2 linked regions of the Crateriforma spongiae genome follow. The protein of the gene in region 2 interacts with the protein of the main gene of each other region in a pairwise test. Links are inferred from orthologs where the notes say so. Each region holds a gene or a part of one and is shown on either strand. Other genes may lie near its edges. The genes, in order: dnaB and HFP54_RS08820.

The links.
Region 1: the proteins of HFP54_RS08820 (region 2) and dnaB interact in binary tests that used the Escherichia coli proteins (3 or more experiments, as listed by UniProt). The link is inferred for Crateriforma spongiae from one-to-one orthologs.

The regions. Positions count from the first base shown.
Region 1 is NZ_JAAXMS010000016.1:565-10,397, forward strand. Bases 431-3,303 are described here. They hold dnaB (replicative DNA helicase), read right to left. Parts: upstream 2,654-3,303; coding sequence 1,208-2,653; downstream 431-1,207. Other genes in these bases: HFP54_RS24700 (hypothetical protein), read left to right, coding at 431-1,105; HFP54_RS24710 (DnaA/Hda family protein), read right to left, coding at 2,769-3,303. In the rest of the region: more of HFP54_RS24700, read left to right, coding at 1-430; more of HFP54_RS24710, read right to left, coding at 3,304-4,649; HFP54_RS24715 (GNAT family N-acetyltransferase), read right to left, coding at 5,202-6,230; HFP54_RS24720 (PDZ domain-containing protein), read left to right, coding at 6,443-7,837; HFP54_RS24725 (carboxy terminal-processing peptidase), read left to right, coding at 8,219-9,833. UniProt on the Escherichia coli protein: The main replicative DNA helicase, it participates in initiation and elongation during chromosome replication. Travels ahead of the DNA replisome, separating dsDNA into templates for DNA synthesis.
Region 2 is NZ_JAAXMS010000003.1:193,952-203,794, reverse strand. The notes cover bases 2,616-5,498. They hold HFP54_RS08820 (ATP-dependent helicase), read right to left. Parts: upstream 5,124-5,498; coding sequence 3,108-5,123; downstream 2,616-3,107. Other genes in these bases: HFP54_RS08815 (hypothetical protein), read right to left, coding at 5,238-5,498; HFP54_RS08825 (hypothetical protein), read right to left, coding at 2,616-2,855. Outside these bases: HFP54_RS26150 (SpoIIE family protein phosphatase), read left to right, coding at 155-1,870; more of HFP54_RS08825, read right to left, coding at 1,974-2,615; more of HFP54_RS08815, read right to left, coding at 5,499-5,864; ispD (2-C-methyl-D-erythritol 4-phosphate cytidylyltransferase), read left to right, coding at 6,040-6,903; tyrS (tyrosine--tRNA ligase), read left to right, coding at 6,988-8,265; HFP54_RS08800 (hypothetical protein), read right to left, coding at 8,275-9,429; HFP54_RS08795 (amidohydrolase family protein), read left to right, coding at 9,673-9,843. UniProt on the Escherichia coli protein: Rep helicase is a single-stranded (ss)DNA-dependent ATPase involved in DNA replication; it can initiate unwinding at a nick in the DNA. It binds to ssDNA and acts in a progressive fashion along the DNA in the 3' to 5' direction.

The sequences.
Region 1 (9,833 bases), on a different replicon or contig from region 2:
CGAGATCGCTTCCATCCTGGCGTTGACCCATCTGGACGCAATCGATCGCGGTGACATCAACGCAAGCGTCCAGTCCGTCCGACAATTGTTTGCCCTTGAAAGAACGCTGCAAGGCGAACTGATGGTGTTCCCCCAACTGATCCGGCTGGGTGTGTTCAACGTCGCTTTGGAAGAATTGCGTCGTGTCGTGCAGCTTGGACGATTGAATGCGGATCAGATCGACAGCCTTTTGGCGGACCTGGATCGTGCGCTTCCTTGGGACCAAGCGTTTCGACAGGCGATGATCGGCGAACGGGTTGTGGCGTTGACCGTCTTTGAGGATGGGACATTGCCCGATGGCATCACTCGTGAAATGCTGGGCATGGCTGGGCCTCGCGATCAATTAGAGACCCTTCGGTGGTATGAAAGATTCCTCGCTTTGCCGACCGATGATCCGGTGACTTTCTTGCGTGCGGCGGCGGAAGCCAACGCCGACATGGAGTCCACCCTTGAATCGGCAAACATTTGGCGACGAGTCGAGACCATGACGACGGCGATGACGCTGCCGGCGTTAAGGGCCATCGCCGTGACCGTGATTCGTGCGGAAGAGAACACTCGATTGGCCCGTTTGGCACTCGTTTGCCAGCGATTCGAAACAGAACGCGGTCGCTGGCCCTCGTCATATGACGAGGTTCTTGCGTTTGCCAAAGAGGAGATGGATTTGCCCCGCGACGCAATCGTCGGCATTGGCCCCCTGCCCTTTGGCGTCAAGCCGGATGGATCGAAACTGGTTTTGTGGGGACGACGAATCGAAGGATTCAATGTCGAGTTGCCGGATGAACCGCCGGAATCTTACTGGCCCGACACGTGGCGAGGACTGTCGCCGAAGCAAGATGATGATGACGCTGATCTGGCGGCGAATGAGTCCGACGAACTGGGGTTCGATAACGAGTTGGACATGTTCGACGGTTCGATGGGAATGAATGCCGCGGACGAGTCATCGACGGTGCCTGACGAATTGCGTGATCCCGATGTGGACCCGCTGGACCGGCATCTGCGGTTGATCTTTCACCGCGATCGACCGTCGGAAAGCTTCTACAAATGGGTGCTTCAGCCGTCGAAATGATTCGGTGTCAATCGCGCCGGTTGCCGGTTTCGGATCGGTATTCATCGCGCAGCGTGTGCGCCGCGACACCATTCGATCGGCACAGCGAAAACCCGCTCGGGATCAGCCGCCGGGCGTGGTGAATTCGGCGTAGTCGTCGAATTCACTGTGATGCTCCGGCGCCCGGTTGGTGAACCGCGTAAAGTCGGATTCCCAGGTCAATTCGACTTCGCCGACCGGACCGTTCCGCTGTTTGGCGATGATGATTTCAGCTTGGCCGGCAAACTGCGCCCGGTCTTCGCCGCGGTGATAGTATTCTTCGCGGTGCACAAACATCACCACGTCGGCATCCTGTTCGATTGCACCGGATTCCCGCAGGTGCGAAAGCTTGGGACGGTGATCCTTGCTGTCTTCGGCCTGACGATTCAACTGTGACAGACACAACAGCGGGACGCCGAGTTCCCGTGCGACGCCTTTCAAACGCCGCGCGATCTTGGCCACCTGTTCTTGCCGTGGGTCGCGTGAGTTGTCGGGTTCGATCAGCTGCAAGTAATCGATCACGATCATGCCAAGTTCGTCTTCACGACGTTTGATCCGCCGGGCGGCCGCCGCGATTTCGCTGACCGTCCGGCTGGGTGAATCGTCGACGAACAGCGGAGCTTGGCTGATCTCATTGGCCGTTTGGACCAACCGGCCTTGGTCGTCGGAGGAAATGGTTCCGTTTCGAAGGCGGTGACCGTTGACGCGGGCCAGCGAACACAGCATCCGGTCGGCCAATTCGATGCCCGACATTTCCAGGCTGACGAACAGCACGGGCAATTTTTGTTCGATGGCGACGTGTTCAGCGATGTTCATTGCCAATGCCGTTTTGCCCATCGACGGTCGAGCGGCCAGGATGATCAGTTCGCCGTTGTGCAGTCCACCGGTCATCTGGTCAAAGTCTGTCAGCCCGGTTTCGGCCCCGCCGTCGGTGACCTCGTCTCGCATGCGAGCTTCCATGCGGTCCATCGCTTGGTGAAGCACTTCGCTAAGGCTGTGCAGCGATTGGCTGGACCGGCCGTCCATGATCGCAAAGACTTTTTGTTCCGCTTGAGCACACAGTTCTTTGGCGGTGCTGGATTGATCGTACGCGTCGCGGAGGATTTCCGTGCTGGATTCGATCAGTCGCCGAAAGACGGCTTTTTCCGCGACGACTTCGCCGTAGTACGACGCGTGTGCCGCGTTGGGGACAGCGCCGGACAGTTTGGCCAAGTACGCGGCGCCGCCGATCTTGTCGTAATTGCCGGCAGTCCGCAGCTTGGACACCAGCAACGTGATGTCGATCTTTTCGCCCGTGTCGTACATGTCACGACAGGTTTGATAGATCATCCGGTTGGCGTCGTCATAGAAGTCTTCGCTGCGAAGCGACGCCAAGTCGTCCAGCACATCGGGCATCAATAGGACGCTGCCCAAGACGCCCATTTCGGCTTCCAAATCGAAGGGCGGGTTACGCTGCAGAATTTCCGCCGCGGATTGTTTGCGTTCGGGTTTATCGCGACGACTGTACGTGTTGGGAAAACCGGCGCTCATGTCGATCCTGTCATCCTGAAATTGCAAAGAATCCTGGGTCGGCCGCGTCCGATCTTGCCGCAAAAGTCACGGCGGTGACCGGAGGGTCCGCAACCGAAAACCCGTCCGTGGTGAATCAGCCGGTCCGCAGCACTTGTTCGATCCGCTGAACCGCCTGTTCGGCCGACAAAGCTTTGGGGCCGCGACCGATCAGTTTGCCTGATTCGATCCAAGCGGTCACCTTTTTCGATGCCGCGATGGCCGTGCTGTGGCTGCGGCCGCCATAGTGCTTGGCGATTTCGGAAAAGGCCGACGATGTTTTCTGGCGGGCCAAGTACATCGCCAACATCCGTGGTTCGCTGACCGTCCGTGTTTGCGCGTTGCTGCGTAAGATCGCGTCGTCCAAATCGAAGACTTGGCAAACGGCGCGTTCAATCGTCGACAGTGTGACCGGCGGTGCCTGGCTGCGAAGGATGTCGCCGCCGAACTGACGAATCTCATCCATCGTCGGCATCCGTCCGTACATGCGTTGCAAGGTGTCGACCAAGTTGACCACGCCACGGACCAGACGTCCGTCCCCGTCGATCATCCCGGCGATTTCGTCGACCACTTCGGATGGCCACTGGATGTTGCATCGTTGGGTGATCAAACGCTGCATCAGCGGCACGCGGATCGCGTTGTCCAGCGGCAACAGCGGGCACACCAAACCCGACGCCATGCGTCCGACCAATTCACCGGTCAGCCCGTTGATTTCGCTGGGGGCACGGTTGGCGGTGAAGATGACCGGGCGTCCCTGTTCCATCAACGCTTCGGTCGTGTACAGCAATTCGCGAAGCGTCGCCTTTTTGCCACCGACAAATTGGATGTCGTCGATGATCAACGCATCGACTTCGCGATAACGACGGCGAAACGCCGACAAACCGCTGGTCCCGACGAACTGAATGAAGTCGTTGGTGAAACGTTCGGCCGACAAGAACATGACGCGTCGCATGCGGTGACGCTGACGCATGTGGGCGGCGATGGCTTGGGCCAAGTGAGTTTTGCCGACACCGCTGGGGCCGTGGAAATACAACGGCGTGGCCGATCCGGGCGACTGGCAGGCCATTCGTGCGGCGGTCAAAGCCAACTGGTTCGACGGTCCGCCCAAGAAGTTGGCCATGGTGAACTCGGCTCCGGTGCAACCGCCTGTAGCGGGCGTGGGAGCCGATGACGAGTTGGCCGCGGCGGAATGGTTTTTGGCCGAACGGTTCTTGGCGGGCGGAGTGTTCGCCGAGGGGGGATTACCCGACGGATCCGCCACCGAGGCGGCTTCGTCGATCGACGTCGTCGCCGCGACGTCGGTCGATGCAGCCGCAGCGGCAGGGGTACTGTCGGCAGTGCGCGATGATCGCGGCTTGGATTCCTGGCGCCGCGTGGCGTCGTGCGATTGTCCGTCTTGTTGTTGCGCGGGAGCGTTGCGATCGCTTACTTTCTGGTCGCGTTGTTGCTGGCTGTGATCCCACAGCGTGGCGATCGATTCGGACGAACGGCCGCCGCGACGATGACGTCGGCTTGCGGGGCGACGATCCGTGTGGGATGCGGTTGCCGCCGGTCGTGCCGCTCGTTTAGCGACCGCGGGCGGTGCGGGATCGACGATGTCATCGGCCAGGGTTTGTTGAACCGCGGGCGGACGGACTTCGATGCGATAACCCCACATCGGCGGTGGTGAACCGTCGGTCGGCTGGGGCGCGGCGGCCATGGCGGCGGCACGCAGTTCACGCTGCAATTTGGATTGCATGCGGTCGGCGGCGAATTGTCCGCGGACGTTCAAGACGATCGCGGCATCGAACCGTGATCCCAACGGGGCGGCCTGGTCGGCTTCGGACGCGCTACTCTGGTCATCGCCGTGCTGCACTGTGATGTCGACCCCTTGGCCGAACCACAGACGAAATCGGTCTTCGCCGATACGTCGCATCAACGCTTCCTTGAATCGGTCGACGACTTCCTTATCGTCGGTGCTGCCATGCGATGAAGACATACCGGTAGCGCAATCCTCCTTCAATGCTTTGTCGCCGAAGAGAAACATCCGTTGGAAACCACGCGCCAGCCATCGTTGCTGTTGCGTGATTCCGAAATCCAGTGGTGACCGGTTGGGGTCCGGCCGGAATCTTTCGACGACACACCAAAGCGTTGGCAGAATGACCTGACCAACCTAGCTCCGCCGGGCGGCTGACCCGCCGTCGCAGACTCCTTCACGTGGTGCTCCGGCGACTGCCTGAGTGCCACGTGGAGGCAGATTCTAGGATTGCTAGCATTCAAGTCAAACTCGCTTACTTGCGGCTCGAAAACGGGTCTTCGGCGGACCAAGTCGGCGCGTCGTGCGGCCCCTGAAATTACGTCGGTCCGGTGTGTTGTGGCGTGGCGGATTCGCGACCACCACAGGCACGGCTTTCAGTTTATCGACCCGTGGATAATCTGTCGCCGGTTGAAATGGGCTGAAATATTCACGCAATGTTTACTTTTGCAAACCGCTTGGCAACAACGACTTACGACGACCGCCTTGAATCGGGGGCAGAACGAACGGGCGACTTCATCGATTTTCAATTTTTCTGCCCCAGATCGACTCAAGCAAAATCGGTCGGAAACCGCGTTGCCGGTAGATCCGGCCGGCGGGCTGGTTCTCGGTGTCCACCGCCAGCAGCAGCCGGTCACACTGGTGGTCAAGCGCCCACGTGACCGCCTGTTCCAAGATCTGGGCCCCTAAGCCGCCCCCCCGAAATTCCGGCAGCACCCCCATGTAGGTGACTTCGGCGGCCGGCGGCTTGTCGTCCTTCGAAGCGTGCAGGGACATCAGCAGGACGCCGACGGTGGCATCGCTTTTGGTGATCAGGTGCCAGCCGGAGTCGCAGAACGAATCCGAACGCCGATAGCTTTCCAACAACTGGGCGGCCGAGCGAAAGTTGGAAAAGCCGGGACAGTCCAGGCTGTCCGTGTAGGTCGCTTCGACGACACGCCGAAAGTCATCGTCGACCGGTTGCTCGATGGGGGCGGGGACGACGTGCCGGCCGATCCGCCACGTGATTTCGGGGTCTTCCGGGATCGTGATCCGCAGCGGTTGCAGCGCCATGTACTGCAGCGTGCCCAGCGGCGTGAAGCCCATCTGGACCGGACGACAACGCGGCCGGGCCTCGGCATCGACCGCGTCGGTAGCCCACTGGGCGAAAGCAATGTTGCGTCGCCGCAGCAGCCGGTCCATCTGGGTGACCAAGTGTCGACGCAGCCGGTGGACCCTTTGGGCGGGAATTTCGGCATCCCCGGCATCGACGATCTGTTCGGCGGCAAATAACACGTTGGCGACATCGGAATTGTCAGCCGCGATGGCCACGGCGGTCGCCCAGCTGGCTTGATCGGTCGACTCGGACTCCTTGACCGCCGCAGCCACGATCTGATCGCTGCGTCCGCTGCGCAGCGTTGTCATCCACTGATCCGCGATGATGTGCGAGCGTTGGATCGACACATCCTGTAATAAACGTGGTAAATCCGTTGCAATCCGTTGCATCGCGGCGGCCGGCGGCATCGGCCGGGGCGCCGCTGCGTCCTGCGGTTGGGCACCGTTCATGGTTGGGTCGACAGCGTTGGGGTGACGAATCGAAAGACAAGCGGGAGAGCGAAAAATCGGGCCACCGATTGGAGCAAAGTTCATCCAATGGGGGCGGCAATTCGTTTCCCGAAACGCCATTAGACTTTATTATGTCCTGCGGCGGCGACACGTTCGGCGACACGGGCGAACCAACCAAACAAGTTTGAACGACTCGATTAGCGAATGGATGGATGCGAGTTCAAAGGAAACCAATGGGCTCGCCGATCAACGGGCTGGCCGCGATCCTGCTTGCCGGCGTGATCGGCAGTCTTCTGACCCCCGCACCGGCCGACGCACAGGGGCTGTTCCGGCGTCTGGGCAACCGCATCCGCGGTATCGCTCCCCCCACCGTGCCGCCGCCCCCGGTCCCCGGCTATGACGCGTCGCGCCGAGCCCGCGGCAACTTGATTCGACCAAACACGACACCCGAAGGAAGCGGTCCGGTCGTTCGCAACCGTGTTCCGGTCAGCCCGACGCCGGACACCGACAGGGGGCTTCAGCGAATTTCGCCGCGAAATGATGGCGGTGGAAATCCGGCAGGTTCCAACGTCTTTGAGGCTCCGCTGTCCGAGACGGATTCCGCCGGCGATCGCGGGAACGCGTCCGGTAAAGGCCCCGGCCGTTTGGGTGTGGAGGCTTTGGCGGTCACCCGACCGGTGCGTGGTGTTCGGATTCATCGGATTTTGCCCGGATCGAATCTGCGGCAAAGCGGGCTGGCCGAAGGCGACATCTTGGTCCAGTTCAACAATCGTTCGGTCACCGATGTTGACGAATTGGCTGTGGCTTTGCGGTCCACGTCGCCCGGCGAAGACGCTCGGGTGCGAATCATTCGTGGCTACACCGCCTATGACGCCACGATTCGTTTGGTGGGACAACGTTCGCCTTCGCCCGAAGCCGTCGCGGCATCCACCAGCACTGACGATGGCGACGAAGACGCGACGACCCCGCCGCCACGATTGCCGCAACGCATCGATGCATCGGCTTGGAAATCGGCGGTCGGTTTGACCGGCACTTCGTCCGGCGACGCGGTGGGTTTTGAAATTGATTCGGTCACCCCCGGCGGCGTCGCGGCGGGGGCCGGTTTGCGTGCGGGCGACCGAATCGTCTCGGTCGACGGCATGGCGTGGCGTGACCAAGCGGTGGCGGCGACGCTGGCGTCGGCCGACCGATCCAACCCGGTCGTGGTCCAAGTCATCCGTGACAACCGGCTGATCGAACGCCGACTGGCTGCGCCGGGCAACGCCGATGGCAATGGAAACTCTGGCGGCTCGGATGTGAAAGACAAAGTCGCGGCGGCACAGCGGGTCGAATCTGACGCGGCCGAGGCATCGGATTCGGCTTCGACGATGATCAGCGGGCTCGGGTCCGTCTTGGGCGGCATGTTCGGCGGTTCGTCCCAGTCGTCGGAATCGAAACCAACGCCGGAGCCACAACCGTCGGCCTCCACCGAGTCCCCCGAGCCGGGCGCCGGCGACGCGGTGGAAGAACTACCGGCCCCGGCGGGCCAGTCCGACACGATGGATTTTGGTGACGACGAGCCGATCGATTCGGACACGTTTGATTTTCCACCGGAACGGGAACTGTGATCGACCGACGATACGTGCCGTCGATCGGTGGCGGTGATGCCTGCGTTGCGTCCCGGCTCGTGGCGGTTGCCGTCGCGAATCGCCCCTGGGGTTGGCGGAGACATCGAATTTCCCGGCATCAAGGGCAATGTTTCGCTCGATGCGACGCACGTCTGTGCCGGGCGATACACTGAACCGCTCAGGCATTGGTCACGAATAACCTTGATCGCATGCTACGCCAAAACGACGTTGCGACGGGCTGCCGCGGGTCCTACGATCGAGGTGTCCCCCATCCGCAGCGCCGTGGTTGGGGCATCGACTCCGCCTGCCGGTCGGAATGCGCTGACGCGACTCGCGTCGCTCCGGCAACTTTTACTTGTTTGATCCGTCTAGGAAAACGCCATGGATTGCTGCGACTCCGCAACCCAAAACCTGACACATCGCCCATCGTCGATCGTCGCTCGATGTCGACCGGGCATGGCGATCGTGATGCTGTTGGTTTCGTCATCGGTCATGAATCCGATCGCGGCTCAGGAAGCCGCCCCGGCGAATCCGCCCGCCCGCGGCCCGTCGATGCAAGACCGCCAGTTGGCACAGATCATTTCCCAGCTGATGCCACGCCAGCACGTGTCGTCACGCGAATTGGACGATCAAATCAGCCAGCGTGCGTTGGATCTTTACCTGAACATGCTGGACCCGCTGAAGATTTACTTCTTGCAGGGCGACGTCGACCAGTTTCGTCAGTACGAGGCGTCGATCGATGACCTGGTCAAACGTGGCGACATCAATCCCGCGTATGTGATCTTCAACCGCTTTACCAAGCGTGTCGATGAACGCGTCGCGATGGCGATGCAGTTGCTGGATCAAGATTTCGATTTCACCAAAGAAGAATCGATCGTCGTCGACCCGGACCAAGCCCAATATGCACGAAACGACGCCGAGGCTCGCGACCGCTGGCGCAAGCAGATCAAGTACGCGATGCTGTTGTTGATGGACGACGACAAGACCGCCGAGGAAGCCAAGGATCAACTGCGTCGTCGTTACCAACGATACGCACGACGTTGGAAAGACACCGATTCGGACGACTTGCTGGAAATGTACCTGACCAGCGTCACCAGCGGCTTCGATCCGCACAGCACCTACATGTCGCCCGGAACACTGGAAGATTTCCGCATTCAAATGCGGCTGAACCTGGAGGGCATTGGTGCGGCTTTGCGTGAAAAAGACGGGAACACCGTCGTCAGCAGCGTGATCCCCGGTGGTGCCGCCGACAAAGATGGCCGCTTGAAGCCCGATGACGTGATCGTGTCGGTCGGCCAAGGCGACAGCGGCGAATCGGTCGACATCGTTGAAATGCCGCTGAAAGACGTGGTCGACTTGATCCGCGGCAAAGCGGGCACCACGGTCCGCCTTGGCGTCAAACCCGGCGGCGTCAGCGCGGTGGAGGAATACAAGATCATTCGCGCCCAAGTCGAATTGGAAGAATCGGCGGCGCGAGGCGAAATCCTCGAACACCAAGTCCCCGGCGTCAATCAACCGCTGAAGATCGGCTACATCAATCTGCCCAGCTTCTATCTGGACATGGAAAAGGCGCGTGACGGCGGCGACGCGGATTACCGCAGCAGCACTCGGGACGTCCGCAAAATCTTGGATGATTTCCGAGCCAAAGGTGTTGCCGGTGTGGTCTTGGATCTCAGCAAGAACGGCGGCGGCAGCTTGACCGAAGCGATCACCCTGACGGGTCTGTTCATCGATCATGGCCCGGTCGTTCAGGTGAAAGATTCACGTGGAAACGTCACCAAGTACGACGACGATGAACATGGCGTCGCTTGGGACGGTCCGTTGGTCGTCCTGACCAGTAAGCTCAGTGCAAGTGCCAGCGAAATTCTGGCCGGTGCGATCCGTGATTACCGCCGTGGCATCGTGATCGGTGACCCGAACACTCACGGAAAAGGAACGGTGCAGACCCTGGTGGACATCGGCGAAGCCTTGTTCAGCAACCAGCGTGCAAACTTGG
Region 2 (9,843 bases):
CCGCTGCGCCGATGCCTGTTTCTGAACCAGGACCAGTTCACGCCGCGTTGCAATGAAACCGTGGCGTCTTGTGGCTAGGAAGCCGTGCTGTACCCACGACCGGAATGTGACACCGACAATTGGTGTGACATCCCAAGCAACGGAATCCTCGCTCGTGTCAAAGTCTGATCAACGCCCTCATCATCTGCGTCTTCACATCAACCGTGGCGACGATTCAACGACGATCGCCACTTCCACACGACGTCGACCTTCGCGACGTGCCGGCGCATCAAAGGTGCGAACCGGATCTCACCTTGCGGACAACGATGCGATCGATCGTTTCCTGCGTGCCTACACGGACGTGACCGGATGGCGTCTGGATGACGGCGATGCGGCGATGAAAGGATTGAAAGGCCCCAATTTTCAGCTGACCGCCGACGACGCTTTCGACGCGATGATGACCGCCGAAGACTTTGATTCGGGGATCCTGCCGGCGATCGGAAAAGCCGATGCGGAAAAGTTGGCCGCCGCCGCAGCCGAACTGACACGCCAGTTGACCGACAGCCAAGCAGCCCTGCGTTGTCGCGAAGCGGAACTGGCGGTGCTGGAATCCAAGTTCGGACGTGCCAGCGTCAAAATCCCATCGATCGCAGATGAACTGCAACGGATCTTGTCCGACGGTGTGGCGGCAACCGGATTCGACGCCGCCGCGTTGTACTTGCTGAACGAAGACACGACAGAGCTGAAACTACGATGTCTGTTCGGCCTGGATCCAACACGGTTGCTGGACCCGCCCCGCGACTTGGCCGATTGCCGTGCGGACTTGGAAGCGATGGTGTGTGGCGTTTGCACGATCGAAAATCAGCACGCCGTGTTGATGGACACTTGGAACTGCCCGGAAAGCGAATTCGGTCGCGCGATCTGTGCGACCGTCAATGCGGATGACCTTCCGCTGGGAACGCTGTGGTTCTATGGCCAACAACCCGTCGATGAAATCAGTGATGCCCAGGCCGCCGCCGCACGCCTGACAGCATCGCAGATCGCCAATGAAATGAATCGTGTGTCCATCACGGGCGACGCACCAGACATTGCACCGTCGTCATCCGAATCTGGTCCGACAATTCGTATCGCTGACGTCACCGAATCAGCCACGGACAAACAAGTGACGGCGCGGCCCGATCGTGCCGACGACGCATCGCTGGCATCACACCTGAATCGCCTGGCCGCCTGGCAATACGAAACCTTGGCGATTGGAACGCGAATCAGCGAAGACTTGTTTGTCGATGGATTGATCGAGTCCCCCAAAACCTGGGCCGTCGGATGGCATCACTGGGACGTCTTGCCCGACGGCATGGTCGCCTGGCTGATGGCCGAAGCGAACGATCCGACCACCGCTGGCGCAATGACCGCCGCATTCGCAAAGGCTGCAGCGATCGCGCACCTGGGATACCGACATGAGCTGTCGGGACTGCTGCGACGTGTCGGCGACAGCCTGTGGCAAATGGGCGTCACCGGCCAAACGTGTTCGCTGATGTACGCACGCCTGTCACCCGACAGCGGCGAAGGTGAAATCGTTGCGGCCGGAAACTTGTCCGCCATGATCGGCGGCGCGTTCGGTCATCGGCCATTGATCGCGGCGAATCATCGCCCGTTGGCGACCGATTTTGATCCCAGCTTTGCCGAATCTGAGTTTCAGTTGCAGCCTGGCGAATCGCTGCTGGGTTACAACGCGGGTCTCATCGAATCCAGCACCACGGATCACCTCGGCGGGCTGCTTCGCAAGTCGTCGCGTGGCGGATCACGACGTCCGCTCGCACGCATCGCCAAAGACTTGGACGGCACTCGGCTACTTTCCGAGCGATCCGCTGCCGTGATCACTCGCCGCGGCTAAGTCCTGAATCTCAGCACTGTCACCAGCGCACAAAAAAGGGCTCACCGGAATCATCCGACGAGCCCTTAGTGTGTCTTAGCACGGTCTGCCTTCAGGCAACCGATCAAGCAACCTTCTTACGACGCACGCGGCGTGCAATCCAGCCACCACCGGCCATCAAAGCAAACGCAAACGACGACGGTTCGGGAACTGCCGTTGCCGTAAACGTCCCCGTTTGGAAATCATCAATGATGTAATTCTCTGTCACGCCTCCAGTCGGAGTTCCGCTGAACGTGATCTTCACGCGGTTGAAGTTTCCTGGATCCAACGGCCCTCCGATACGTTCGTAACCTACGAATCGCGGGGTCATCGATGATCCGCCCGTAATACCTAAATCCTCATGGATTACGAAATCACCACCTGATTGCGTTTGGAGGTACTGCACATCAACTGAAACCCCGGCGGAAACAATCAAGTCGAATGCGACCGCATCCAAGTACGCTGGATCACCAGCCACACCACCGTCCGGGGCAGGAGTGTCTCCGAATCGAAAATCGATAAACACGGTTTCAGGACCGGAGAAGACGGTGCCGCCAGTACCGGTAACGCCATTTGAAATGCGTTGGTCAGGTCCATTGAGCGGGCTACCGCCTTCCGAAATAGCATTTCTACGAAGGACTGGGTTCGGGCGTCCGTTACTTGACCCGCCGTCATTAAAGTAGACCCCACCTGCGACGGAGGAATCTTCGTAACTGAAGAAGATCGAGGGGTTCAACGAAGTCGAGTTCAATTGTGTCGTAACTTGTTGGACACCTTCGGGATTCTGGAAATTCCAACCGGAACCCAGACCATCCGTTTCGAATGTCACGACCTGAGAAGCAGACGTCGTCATATCGTTGATGTCGTCAACGATCCCCACAGATTCGCTGATCGCCCCTTGTGAGTAACTCGCAAAGAAAAGCGTCGCTGTGGCTGACAGTACTAGTGTCGAAAAATTCACTCTCATTGCTGGTCGTCTCAAAGCTGAAGATTTTGGGGGGGATGGCCGGCGAAGGGACCCCGTTCCATGCATCGACCGATGCTAGGAACTTAATCCGAGTTTGACGGCTATTCAACGCGACAAACGCCCCAAGCCGCAGGATGTGCTCACAAGAAAGTGATCGCGGGGGAAGATTTTCACGCTAGGCCGACACCCTGCCTTGCTCAAACCCCGCGTTTTACGCATTCATTTCGACGACAATCGGGCGTTTTCCAGGGTTTATCTTCTCTGAAAACCCGCACTTTTTTTTCGAAACTTTTTCGGATTTTCTGCCTTCCCCGTGATTTCGTACAGAAAGGGGCTGGGGACCGTCGGACGTGCCTTCCCCCATTTGCGGCGTGTCAGCGAAAGCGACAGCGTCAACTTCTCCTGCGCTCGGGTGATGCCGACGTAGCACAGTCGGCGTTCTTCGGCGATGTCTTCCTCCACTCCGCTCTTGACGCTGCGGCTGTGCGGCAGGATGCCTTCTTCCAACCCCACCATGTAGACGACCGGGAATTCCAGCCCCTTGGCGGCGTGCATTGTCAGCAGCCAGACCGAATTTTTCAGAGCCAGCTTGTCCTTTTCGTTCCCCATCTCGCGTCCCGACAACGCAATGTCGGCCAAGAATCCGGTCAGGTCGGCTTCCTCGCGAGAATCTTCGAAGGCCGAAACCGCGTTGGCCAGTTCGCCCACCGACGCCGAGCGAGCGTCCCGTTCGTTGGGGTCTTCATAGTTGCGGGCGATTTCATCCATGTAGGCGGTCCGAGCCAACAAGGTCTCCATCGCTTTTCCGATCCCCTCCCCATTGGCCCGATCGGTGACGTCACGCTGGATCGCGATCAAGTCGTTGATGCCGCGAAGCGCCTGGCTGTTCAAGCCTTCAATCGAATGAGCGTCATGCATGACCGACCAAATCGGCTGGCCACGCCGCACCGCATGCTCCATCAGCGTGGAAATGGTCTTTTTGCTAATTCCACGCGCCGGCTTGTTGATGATCCGCAACAGTGCGACCTCGTCATCCGGCTGGGCGACCCATTTCAAATACGCCACAACGTCACGGACTTCGGTGCGATCGAAAAACGACTGAGATCCCAGCATCACGTAAGGCACGTCGGCTTTGCGAAGTTCCGTTTCGAACAACCGCGGCTGTTCATTGGTCCGAAACAGAATCGCGATGTCGCGTGGCTGGATGTGTTCGTTTTCGATCAGGTGTTTGATTTCGCTGACCGTGACTTTGGCTTCGGCAATTTCGTCCTTGTGCTGCAGAATTCGTGGCCGTGGGCCTTGGGGCCGACTGGGCTTGAGAATCTTGTCGTGCCGATGGGTGTTGAAGGCGATCAACCGGTTGGCCATCTCCAGGATCGCCCCGGTGCTGCGATAATTGTCCTCCAGCCAGACCACTTTGGCATCGTTCCAGTCGTCCGCAAAGCTAAGGATGTGCGAGACATCCGCGCCGCGCCAGGCATAAATCGACTGATCGTCGTCACCCACGACGCACAAGTTTCGGTGACGCATCGCCAAGTGCTTGGTGATCCGATACTGACACCCGTTGGTGTCTTGGTATTCATCGACCAGGACATGGTCGTACCGCCCGGCCTCTTCGTCACGAATGTCGGGATGCTGGTCGAACAGCATTTCGGTGTGCAGCAGCAAATCGTCAAAATCCATCGCCCCGCGAAGCCGCAGGCCTTCCTGGTAGCGACGGTACCCCGACGCGGCGAAGTGTTCCTTGTCGGTCGACGCCACCGAAGTCGATTCTTCCGGATGAATTCCCGCGTTCTTCCATCCGCCAATGATCGACAGCATGTCGGCCGGTTTGAGCGCCGTGTTGGGCAAGCGCAGTTCGCGCAGAATCCCGCGAGCCAGCGATTCCTGGTCGCTGCGGTCATAGATGCTGAACTTCGCCGGAAACCCGATCGCAGGAGCATGTCGGCGCAGAATCTGAACACACTGGGCGTGGAAAGTGCTGATCATCGGCTTGGGCGGTGCCTTTTCGCCGCGGCGGGTCCGCCGGCCCTTCATGCCCAGCAATTCTGCCACGCGTTCCTGCATTTCACCGGCCGCTTTGTTGGTGAACGTCACGGCCAAAATGCGATCCGGCGCGGTACCGTGCCGGATCAGATTGGCGATGCGAAAGGTCACCACCCGAGTCTTGCCGGTTCCCGCGCCCGCCAGCACCAACATGGGGCCGCTCAGCGTGCGCACCGCTTCGGCTTGCGGGGGATTCAACCCCGACAAATTGAATTCAGACAATTCGTTTGCCTTCGATCCGTCGTCGACAGTACCAAGCGGAAAAGGCGGCCCAGCGGTGACGTCATCACCGACGGTACCGCCGCAAAGTCATTGGGAAAAAGCTGAACAGAAGGTCTATCGCAATCGATCCCGATCGGGGACCAAGCTTGCCCCGCCGTTGGCCAACGGGATCAGCGTTCCCGTTTGCGGCTTGCGCGAATTCTGCATCGCTTGGCTGAACGGCACGGCAAAGCAGACGAAGTTACCGGTCGAAGTGTCCAGCACGTACAAGACCGACGGTGCCAAACGTTGGTTGGCCGATCCCTGAAAGTTAGCCGCGCCGGTCACCATGATGTACTTGCCACCTTTTCCACCGGTGCCCAGCGCATCGTTGACGTTGGCCGTAAAGCTGGCCATGAACTGGTTCAACCGAGGATAGATCACGTGACACTGCAGCAGGCCGCTGTTGTGATCCAGTACGAACAAGCCTTCGGCACGATCGCTGATCGGTCCCGTGGCGATGCTGTAATCTTCGCTAGCGACCGCGGCGGTCGCATCGATCAACGGCAGCGAATTCAAATCAACGGTTGCACTCTGGGATTGCCGACCGGCGAAAAACGCGGCTCCCACTCCGGCCACTGCCACCAGTGCCGCACCGGCAAACCACAGACGCCGAAGTCCGCCACAGCAACCGGTCACGGGGCTGGCCGGCTGATCGCCGGGCATCGCGTCAACAACTGGCAATCGACTTGAGTCAGACATCGTTCGCTCGGCTCCGAAGAAAAGCGGGGACAGGGCAGGATTGTGGGTTCGAATTTCACAGGTCGACGGTCGGCAACGGGAATTTTAGCCCGCGCCGCGGTGCGGCTTCGCATTGCGATCGACCCCCGACATCATTGTATGGCCGCAGCGATCACTTTACGATTCGCGCCATTGAATGCAAACCCTGTCGCCGACCAACGCATGGCAGAGCCCGACGATCGGCCCGCCGAACAGCCCTATCGAAATGTTGCCAGACCGTGACCCCGATGCCTCCGACGATCGCCCCGAACGGGCGGAGAGCGAATTTGCCGCGACCGATCGATCGCAGCGCGACATCTGTGTGATCTTGCCGGCCGGCGGCAGCGGTCGTCGATTTGCATCGTCCGACAACAAGGTCTTTGCGGCTTTGGCAGGGATCCCGCTGTGGATTCATACCGCCAGGCGACTTTGCCGGTCATCTCAAGTTTGCCAGCTGATCGTGGCGGCGTCCCCGACCGATCAGCCCACGTTTCGGCAGCACCTGGAACGCTGGCCACTGCCACGCCCGGTCGAAATCGTCGACGGTGGCCGCGAACGATTTGACAGTGTCCGAAACGCGATCGCCGCCGTCGACACCGACACAGCCAACTGGGTTGCCATCCACGATGCCGCCCGCCCCCTGGTCCCGACATCGGACATCGATTCGGTATTTGACGCCGCACGAGAAACCGGAGCGGCCATTTTGGCCAGCCCTTTGGCCGGATCGATCAAGCGTGACATCGGCCAGGATTGCCGGAACGTCGACCGACGCGACCTATGGATGGCGCTGACACCCCAGGTTTTCAAGCTGGACTGGATTCGTGAGGCTTATCAACGTCATCGCGGCTACCCGGTCACCGATGACGCGGCGATGGTCGAAGCGATGGGGCGACCGGTGCAACTGGTCCAAGGGTCACCGGCCAACCTGAAAATCACCTACCCGGACGACCTTGCCGTTGCCGAAGCCCTGATGCAAGCCCAAACATCCGATGCCCAGAAAAACTCCGGTGCAACGAACTGAAACCCAGCCCCCGATCCATCGCTAGATGATCCGGCCCCGACGATCCATTTAAAAATCGACGCCTTCCAAAAACACCCGATAATCGTGAACAGTCTGTTAGAAGATCTTCAGTGGCGTGGTCTGATCCACCAATGCACCGACCAAGACGCGTTGTCCAAATTGCTGGATTCCGGGTCGCAAACGATCTACATCGGCTTTGACCCGACGGCGACCAGCCTGCACGTCGGCGGGCTGATGCAATTGATGATGCTGCGACGCTTTCAGCGTGCCGGCCACCGCCCCATCGCATTGGTCGGCGGCGCCACCGGCATGATCGGTGACCCCAGTGGAAAGAGCGAAGAAAGAAATCTGCAAACCGCCGACCAGTTGGAACGCAACGTCGCGGGTGTCGAAGCTCAGATGCGACAGTTCCTGGATTTCGACGGCGATGACGGCGCGATCCTGTTGAACAACTATCAATGGATGAAGGATTACAGTTATCTGGAATTCCTGCGCGACGTCGGCAAAAACTTTCCCGTCGGCACGATGCTGGGCAAAGACTCCGTGCGTTCGCGACTGGGCAGCGATGCGGGACTGAGCTACACCGAGTTCAGCTACATGCTGTTGCAAGCCTATGACTTTGTCTACTTGGCCCAACATCACGGCTGTCAAATTCAGGCCGGCGGAAGCGATCAATGGGGCAACGTCACCGCGGGCATCGACCTGGGTCGGCGAATGCTGGGCAAGACGCTTTACGGATTCACCGCGCCGTTGCTGACGACCAGCGATGGCCGAAAGATGGGTAAGACGGAAAGCGGCGCGATCTGGTTAGATCCCCAGCGAACCAGCCCGTATGCGTTCTACCAGTATTGGATCAACGTCGAAGATGCCGACGTGATGAAGTGCATCGCGTACCTGACAGAAATCGATCGCGAGGAATACGAATCGCTTCAAAGCGACACGGAATCCAACCCGGGCGCCCGCGCCGCACAGAAACGACTGGCTCAGTGGATGACCGAATTTGTCCACGGACAACAAGGTCTGGATTCGGCCCTACGCGCATCGAAAATCTTGTTCGGTGGCGAAATCGGCGACGCAGATGACGCTCAATTAAAAGAGATCTTTGCGGACGTCCCCAGCGAAACGGTGCCGCGCGACCGCTTGTCGGGCGAAGGCCTGTGGATCGTCGAAGCACTGCAGATTTCAGGGCTGGTATCCAGCAGCGGCGAAGCCCGCCGTGCGATCAAGGAAGGCGGCGTTTATGTGAACAACCAACGTGCCGGCGATCAGCAGATGAAGCTGACCATCGATGACTTGGCCAGCGAATCGATGCTGGTGTTGCGCCGCGGCAAACGCAAATACTCGCTGCTGCGTTTCGAATAACCGGAGCGATCATTCGCCACGGTGATACAAGCGGTTGAAACGTTCGGGATCAAACGGGTCACCGACCGGCGGCAATCGTGATGGTTGATCCGAGTTCACTGTGCTTGTGAAATCCGTTGACGATTCCTTTGCTTGCCAATCATCCCGATCGATCACCTCATCTGACTCACTATCACTTGCACCGGAGACGGTATCCGACGCGGGACGGTTGCGAATCCATTCTCGCAAACCATCCACCAGCGCTTTTTCACTGGGCTTGATCGGCGGATGCCCCGCACCACCGTGGGCGGTAGTCGCCAATTCGATGAATGACGCACCGCCGGTGCGATCCAACCGAGCCAGCAAGCCGTCCAGATTGCGACGCGTGCCATCGGTCGATGGTCGGCGACCACCACCGGGTACGACCATCTTCCAAGCCGAATCACCGGTGTGGCTGTGGCATCCACCACATCGGTTGATCAACAGCGGCTGGATCCGCCGCGTGAACTGGATTTGTTTTTCATTGTGCCGGCGACTAGCAGAACGTCGGCCGGGGGCTTCGATCGGATCATCGGTGTGATAGGCCACCGGACGAATTTCCGCATCACCATCGGATTCATTCACCCGCGTTTGCAAATCGGAAATTGCGACCGCTGGGGAGATGTCTTGCGTTTCGCTCGCCCGCGTCGCACGCAATCGTTGAATCTGTTGTTGCAAAACGGCGACTTGGCGATTGCCGGGATCGAAACGGTCGATCTCCGCCAGTGCCATCAGGGCATGATGCCACAAGCCGTACCGTAAACACCATCGAGCGTCGGCCAACCGGGTTTCCACGCGATCACCGCGTCGATGAGCCACTCGATACTGATAAATCTGTTCGATCGAATCCGCCCAGCATTTCACATTCTGGTAGGGCACCGTTAGTGCGGCGCCCGCGTCCTGTCGGATCTCCACCTTGGAACCGACCTGTTTCGCGACGCCGAAGATCACGTTGTCGTTGCTCAGCAAAACGCACGGCCGGGACCCAGCGTCTGAAGCGGAATCCGCCGATTCCAAATCCGCAGCGGATCCGGCAACACCGAAGCCCAGCAAGTTGACACACAGAAAACCGACGCACAGAAAACTGGCGCGAAGCAAACCGAACGTCATCGCACATCGCGCCATGCGGTCTTCGTGTTGCCACAACGCGTCGGCTGTCCGTGGGAAGGGGCAATGGCGTGGCTGGTCGAAACGTTGGATCCGGTGCACTTTCATGCATGGTGGCTATCAAACGATGGCGGTCGAAGTCAAGATTTTCTTGACGCTCGGCCGTTCAGCGTGCGGGTCTGTTCGACACAGGTGACCGGACGGCCCCGCCTTCTTTTCATCAGGCACAGCTCAACTTGTCAGGCACAGCTCAACAGGCTCAGATCAACAGGCACAGCGACGATGCACCTTTCCGGCCAACTGCTGCGACTTCGCATCCCCGACCGTGGCCCCATTCGAGCCGGCCAGCCGGGTCGCGCCGCCAGTGGCGACACTGCCACCGATCCTTCACTCGACCGCCCAGTTCCGCTTGATTCACACCCCGTCGAACTGGTCCCCGGCCAGATCTGGATC